2 regions of the Streptomyces sp. NPDC006283 genome follow, and region 1 is predicted to be linked to the other one. Evidence: predicted binding sites of a transcription regulator. Region 1 holds the regulator's gene; the other holds the start of a gene.
What was found. Region 1 encodes HrcA, which represses chaperone genes, less so after heat shock. Its sites were predicted from a motif close to TTNGCACTCNGNNNNNCNGAGTGCNAA; they were not measured.

Region 1 (3,410 bases):
GCCGCTCCTGCTCCGGATCCAGCTTCGTCGGCGTCGTCACCTCCACGTGCACGATCAGGTCGCCGCGCCCGCCACCGCGCAGGTGCGTGATGCCGCGCCCGTGCAGCGGGATCGACTGCCCCGACTGGGTGCCCGGCCGGATGTCGACCTCCTCGATGCCGTCGAGCGTCTCCAGCGGGCACTTCGTGCCCAGCGCCGCCGCCGTCATGGGGATCGTCACCGTGCAGTGCAGATCGTCGCCGCGCCGCTGGAAGACGGGGTGCGCGACCTCGTGGATCTCGACGTAGAGATCCCCCGCGGGGCCGCCGCCGGGGCCGACCTCGCCCTCGCCGGCGAGCTGGATGCGCGTGCCGTTGTCGACACCGGCCGGGATCTTCACGGTCAGCGTCCGCCGCGAGCGGATGCGGCCGTCACCGGCGCACTCCGGGCACGGGGTGGGCACGACCGTTCCGAAGCCCTGGCACTGCGGACACGGCCGCGAGGTCATGACCTGGCCGAGGAACGACCGCGTCACCTGCGAGACCTCGCCACGGCCGCGGCACATGTCACAGGTCTGCGCCGAGGTCCCCGGCGCCGCGCCCTCACCCGAGCAGGTGGTGCAGACGACGGCCGTGTCGACCTGGATGTCCTTGGTCGTGCCGAAGGCGGCCTCGGTGAGGTCGATCTCCAGACGGATCATCGCGTCCTGGCCGCGCCGCGTGCGCGAGCGGGGCCCGCGCTGCGAGGCGGTACCGAAGAACGCGTCCATGATGTCGGAGAAGTTTCCGAAGCCACCCGCGCCGAAGCCGCCCGCGCCGCCGCCTCCGGCCTGCGAGAGCGGGTCTCCGCCGAGGTCGTAGACCTGCTTCTTCTGCGGGTCCGAGAGCACCTCGTACGCGGCGTTGATCTCCTTGAAGCGCTCCTGCGTCTTCGGATCCGGGTTCACATCCGGGTGGAGTTCGCGCGCGAGGCGGCGGAAGGCCTTCTTGATCTCGTCCTGCGATGCGTCGCGGCGTACGCCGAGTACGGCGTAGTAGTCCGTGGCCACTTACGACTCCGCCAGGATCTGTCCGACGTAACGTGCCACTGCGCGTACCGCTCCCATCGTTCCGGGGTAGTCCATGCGGGTCGGTCCGACCACGCCGAGTTTGGCAACTGCCTCGTCGCCCGAACCGTAGCCGACGGCGACCACGGACGTGGAGTTGAGTCCTTCGTGGGCGTTCTCATGACCGATCCGTACGGTCATGCCCATGCCGCCCGATTCCTTCGCCTCTCCGAGCAGCTTGAGAAGCACCACATGCTCCTCCAGCGCCTCCAGCACCGGCCTGATGGTCAGCGGGAAGTCGTGCGCGAAACGGGTCAGATTGGCGGTGCCGCCGATCACGAGCCGCTCCTCGGTCTCTTCGACCAGGGTTTCGAGCAGTGTGGAGAGCACCGCGGAGACGGTGCCGCGGTCCTCGTGCTCGAACGACTCGGGAAGGTCCTGCACCAGTTGCGGCACATCCGCGAAGCGGCGTCCCACGACCCGGCTGTTGAGCCGGGCCCGCAGGTCCGCGAGCGAGGTGTCGCCGAACGGCGCGGGGCAGTCGATCATGCGCTGCTCGACCCGGCCGGTGTCCGTGATCAGCACGAGCATCAGTCGGGCGGGCGCGAGGGAGAGGAGTTCCACATGCCGGACCGTGGACCGGGTCAGCGACGGGTACTGGACGACGGCGACCTGCCGGGTCAGCTGCGCCAGCAGGCGCACCGTGCGGCCCACCACGTCGTCGAGGTCGACCGCCCCGTCCAGGAAGTTCTGGATGGCGCGGCGCTCGGGCGACGACAGCGGCTTCACGCCCGCCAGCCGGTCGACGAACAGCCGGTAGCCCTTGTCCGTGGGAATCCGGCCGGCGCTCGTGTGAGGCTGGGCGATGAACCCCTCCTCCTCCAGCACGGCCATGTCGTTGCGGACGGTGGCCGGGGAGACGCCGAGCTGATGCCGCTCGGTGAGGGCCTTGGAGCCGACGGGCTCCTCGGTGCCGACATAGTCCTGGACGATGGCGCGCAGCACCTCGAGCCTGCGTTCGCTGAGCATTCGTGCGCACCTCCAGCTGTGGTTCCTCGTGTGTGGCTTGGCACTCGGCGCGCCCGAGTGCCAGCATTCCCCCGGCCAGTGTACGGCCGCCGGGTACGCGGGTAGAAGGGTGGCCGACCGTGCGGTCGGACACGCTGTGCCGGGGGCCCGCCGAGGTCGATGCGAATGTGATGCCGATAGCGTCGCCGCATGGACGTCAGTTGGGAAGACCTCGGCTGGGAACGGCTGGCCGACGGAGTCGGCCGTCGCCGTATGCCCGGCTGGGACGCGACCGTCGGTCTGGTCGTCGGCGAGGACGCCGTGCTGCTCTTCGACACCGGCTCCACGGTCCGCGAGGGCGCCGAGGTACGGGCCCAGGCGCAGGCCCTGCTCGCCGGCCGGCGGGTCCGGCGGGTGACGCACATCGCACTGAGCCATCCCCATTTCGACCATGTGCTGGGCACAGCGGCCTTCGCGGGTGCGGAGGTCTACGGCGCCGTGGGCATGGACACGCTCCTGCGGCGTGAGCGGGACGTGATCGGCGCCGACGCGGTGCGGCACGGGGTCGCGCCGGACGACGCGGCGCAGGCCGCGGACCTGCTGGTGGCCCCGCAGCACAGCGTGTGCGGCGAGTGGACGCTGGAGCTGGGCGGCCGCCAGGTACTGCTGGCCAACGTCGGCCCCGGCCACTCCGGCCACGACCTCGCGCTGCTGGTGCCAGGCGAGCCGGAAGTCGTCTTCTGCGGCGACCTGGTGGAGGAGTCCGGTGAGCCGCAGGCCGGTCCGGACGCCCTACCGTCCCGCTGGCCCGCGGCCCTCGACCGGCTGCTCTCGCTCGGCGGCGAGGACGCGCTGTACGTGCCGGGGCACGGGGCGGCGGTGGACGCGGCGTTCGTGCGTGCCCAACGGGCGTCGCTGGCCGCGCGTTTCGGCGTGTCGTAGGGCAGCCGGACGTATCGTCGTGCGAATGCGCAGTTACAGCCCTGATCTCACACCGCCGTGGAAGCGGTCGAAGCCGGCCCCCGAGATCCCCGCGGACCCCGACCTGGTCGTCGAGGAGGTGTCGACGGGCTTCTGCGGCGCGGTGATCCGCTGCGAGGCGGGGACGGTCACCCTCGAGGACCGCTTCGGCAAGCACCGGGTCTTCCCGCTCGAGCCGCGCGGCTTCCTGCTGGAGGGCCAGGTGGTCACCCTGGTCCGCCCGGCGCCCACGGCCCCGAGCCGTCCGGCCCGTACGGCCTCCGGCTCCCTCGCCGTGCCCGGCGCGCGGGCCAGGGTCGCCCGTGCGGGCCGCATCTATGTGGAAGGGCGGCACGACGCGGAGCTGGTGGAACGCGTGTGGGGCGACGACCTGCGCATCGAGGGTGTGGTCGTGGAA
Region 2 (3,410 bases), on a different contig from region 1:
TCTCCACGGCCTTCAAGGCCGGGCACGACGTCGTGCGCCCGCAGAAGCCGAACACCATCGCCAAGTCGCTCGCCATCGGCAACCCGGCCGACGGGCCGTACGTGCTGGACATCGCGCGCCGCACGGGCGGCGCGGTCGAGGACGTCAACGACGAGCAGGTCGTCGACGCCATCAAGCTGCTGGCCCGCACCGAGGGCATCTTCGCCGAGACGGCGGGTGGCGTGACCGTGGGCGTGACGAAGAAGTTGATCGAGGCGGGCGTCCTCGACCCGGCGCTCACCACCGTCGTCCTCAACACCGGTGACGGCCTCAAGACCCTCGACGCGGTCGCGGAGACCTCGCAGGCGACCGCCGTCATCCGCCCGAGCCTGGACGCGTTCCGCGACGCGGGCCTGGCCGCTCACTGAATCCGCAACCCGCCGTACTCCGCCGAGAGGTGACGAACATGAGTGTCAACGTCCGCATCCCCACCATTCTCCGTACGTACACGGGCGGCCAGGCCGAGGTCCCGGCGGAGGGTGCGACCCTCGCCGAGGTCATCGCGGACCTGGAGAAGAACCACACCGGCATCGCGGCCCGCGTCCTGGACGACCAGGGCAAGCTGCGCCGCTTCGTCAACGTCTACGTGAACGACGACGACGTCCGTTTCGAGCAGGGGCTGGAGACGGCCACGCCGGACGGCGCGGGCGTGTCGATCATTCCTGCGGTCGCCGGCGGCTGACGCGATATGGGGGCGGGCGACTGATCCATCCCCAGAGATTTACCCGCAGTTACAGAAATTGCCCCCTCCGCGAGAGAAGCGGAGGGGGCAATTCTGCATGGTTGAGCGCGATAGAGTCTGGGAAGCCCCCTCCGCCGGCCGCTCGAGAATGCCTTCAAGTTCCGCAAGAATGCGGCCAAACTGTGCGATCGAATTGCCTCTTAGGCGTCATTTGCCGGGCCCGACTTGCCCCGGAATTACATGAATTCATATGAATCAGCCGTTCGGTCCTGCCCAGATTTCTCGTCCGATTGACCTGTTGCAGAGGGCAGTTGGGCGGATACATTCAGCCGCGGTCGACGCGTTCCGGCGCACACCCCTCCTGCTGGGGTGAGGTCTGACCCAGGTCCGCGAAGTGCGGTCCTGCGCAAGGGCCAGTAATAGGGGAGTTAGGCATGGCTCAGGGCACCGTCAAGTGGTTCAACGCGGAGAAGGGGTACGGCTTCATCGCGGTCGACGGTGGTGCGGATGTTTTCGTCCACTACAGCGCGATCCAGATGGACGGGTACCGCACCCTTGAAGAAGGTCAGCGAGTCGAATTCGAGATCTCGCAGGGCCAGAAGGGTCCGCAGGCGGACATGGTGAAGCTCGCCGTCTGATCTGTTCCAGGCGCGATCGGCCACCGACGCACTCACGCGCGAGGGGCCCGCAACCCGGTCACGGGAGGCGGGCCCCTCGTGCGTGTGCACGAGGACGCGCCCGCGTGTCCGCATCCTCGAAGCCGCTTGCACTCTCGGGGGTCGAGTGCTAATCATTGGCGTTAGCACTCTCCCAGTGAGAGTGACAGAACTTGGATCGGGTCGGTGAGGTCCGCACACCTGGTGGGGCAAGGAACCACAGGGTACGCAGGCCGTCCGTCGCGGGCACCGGATGCGATCCGAAGCAATCCACCCCAGTCCGGGAGGACCACTTCACATGGCCAAGATCATCGCGTTCGACGAGGAGGCACGGCGCGGTCTCGAGCGCGGGATGAACCAGCTCGCCGACGCCGTCAAGGTCACCCTTGGCCCCAAGGGCCGGAACGTCGTCCTCGAGAAGAAGTGGGGCGCCCCCACGATCACCAACGATGGTGTTTCCATCGCCAAGGAGATCGAGCTCGAGGACCCGTACGAGAAGATCGGCGCCGAGCTGGTCAAGGAAGTCGCCAAGAAGACGGACGACGTCGCCGGTGACGGTACGACCACCGCGACCGTCCTCGCCCAGGCGCTCGTCCGCGAGGGTCTGCGCAACGTGGCCGCCGGCGCCAACCCGATGGCCCTGAAGCGCGGCATCGAGAAGGCCGTCGAGGCCGTCTCCGGCGCCCTGCTCGAGCAGGCGAAGGACGTGGAGACCAAGGAGCAGATCGCCTCCACCGCCTCCATCTCCGCCGCCGACACCCAGATCGGCGAGCTCATCGCCGAGGCCATGGACAAGGTCGGCAAGGAAGGCGTCATCACCGTCGAGGAGTCCCAGACCTTCGGTCTGGAGCTGGAGCTCACCGAGGGTATGCGCTTCGACAAGGGCTACATCTCGGCGTACTTCGCCACCGACATGGAGCGTATGGAGGCGTCCCTGGACGACCCGTACATCCTGATCGTCAACTCCAAGGTCGGCAACGTGAAGGACCTCCTTCCGCTGCTGGAGAAGGTCATGCAGTCCGGCAAGCCGCTGCTGATCATCGCCGAGGACGTCGAGGGCGAGGCCCTGTCCACGCTCGTCGTGAACAAGATCCGCGGCACCTTCAAGTCCGTCGCCGTCAAGGCCCCGGGCTTCGGCGACCGCCGCAAGGCCATGCTGAACGACATCGCCATCCTCACGGGCGGCACGGTCATCTCCGAGGAGGTCGGCCTCAAGCTCGAGAACGCCGGCCTGGACCTGCTGGGCCGCGCCCGCAAGGTCGTCATCACCAAGGACGAGACCACGATCGTCGACGGTGCCGGTGACAGCGAGCAGGTCGCCGGTCGCGTCAACCAGATCCGCGCCGAGATCGAGAACAGCGACTCGGACTACGACCGTGAGAAGCTCCAGGAGCGCCTCGCGAAGCTGGCCGGCGGCGTGGCCGTCATCAAGGCCGGCGCCGCGACCGAGGTTGAGCTCAAGGAGCGCAAGCACCGCATCGAGGACGCCGTTCGCAACGCGAAGGCGGCCGTCGAGGAGGGCATCGTCGCCGGTGGTGGCGTGGCCCTGCTCCAGGCCTCCTCGGTCTTCGAGAAGCTCGAGCTCCAGGGTGACGAGGCGACCGGCGCCAACGCCGTGAAGCTCGCGCTCGAGGCTCCGCTCAAGCAGATCGCCGTCAACGGTGGTCTCGAGGGTGGCGTCATCGTCGAGAAGGTGCGCAACCTGCCCGTCGGCCACGGCCTCAACGCCGCGTCCGGTGAGTACGTCGACATGATCGCCGAGGGCATCATCGACCCCGCGAAGGTGACCCGCTCTGCCCTGCAGAACGCGGCCTCCATCGCGGCGCTGTTCCTCACCACCGAGGCCGTCATCGCCGACAAGCCGGAGAAGGCCGCCGCGCCTGCCGGTGGCGGCATGCCGGGCGGTGACATGGACTTCTGATCGACCGACAGGTTGATCAACCGTCCTTGACCGAGGGCGGCACCCCACTCCCAGGGGGTGCCGCCCTCGGGCGTTTCCGGCTGCTTTTACGCGGTCCGACCTTCACCCTGCT

Region 2: a site for HrcA is predicted at 1,521-1,547, ahead of groL (chaperonin GroEL). Genes of this name have one in related genera too.

Annotation. Positions count from the first base shown of each region.
Region 1 is NZ_JBEXRZ010000011.1:24,705-28,114, reverse strand. Features, by position in the region: gene dnaJ (molecular chaperone DnaJ) at 1-1,027, opposite strand, end outside; gene hrcA (heat-inducible transcriptional repressor HrcA) at 1,028-2,053, opposite strand; gene ABZ070_RS04370 (MBL fold metallo-hydrolase) at 2,243-2,974, shown strand; gene ABZ070_RS04365 (DUF3097 domain-containing protein) at 3,000-3,410, shown strand, end outside.
Region 2 is NZ_JBEXRZ010000021.1:45,269-48,678, reverse strand. Features, by position in the region: gene thrC (threonine synthase) at 1-407, shown strand, start outside; gene ABZ070_RS07490 (MoaD/ThiS family protein) at 446-721, shown strand; gene ABZ070_RS07485 (cold-shock protein) at 1,156-1,359, shown strand; gene groL (chaperonin GroEL) at 1,676-3,298, shown strand; gene ABZ070_RS07475 (MFS transporter) at 3,385-3,410, opposite strand, start outside.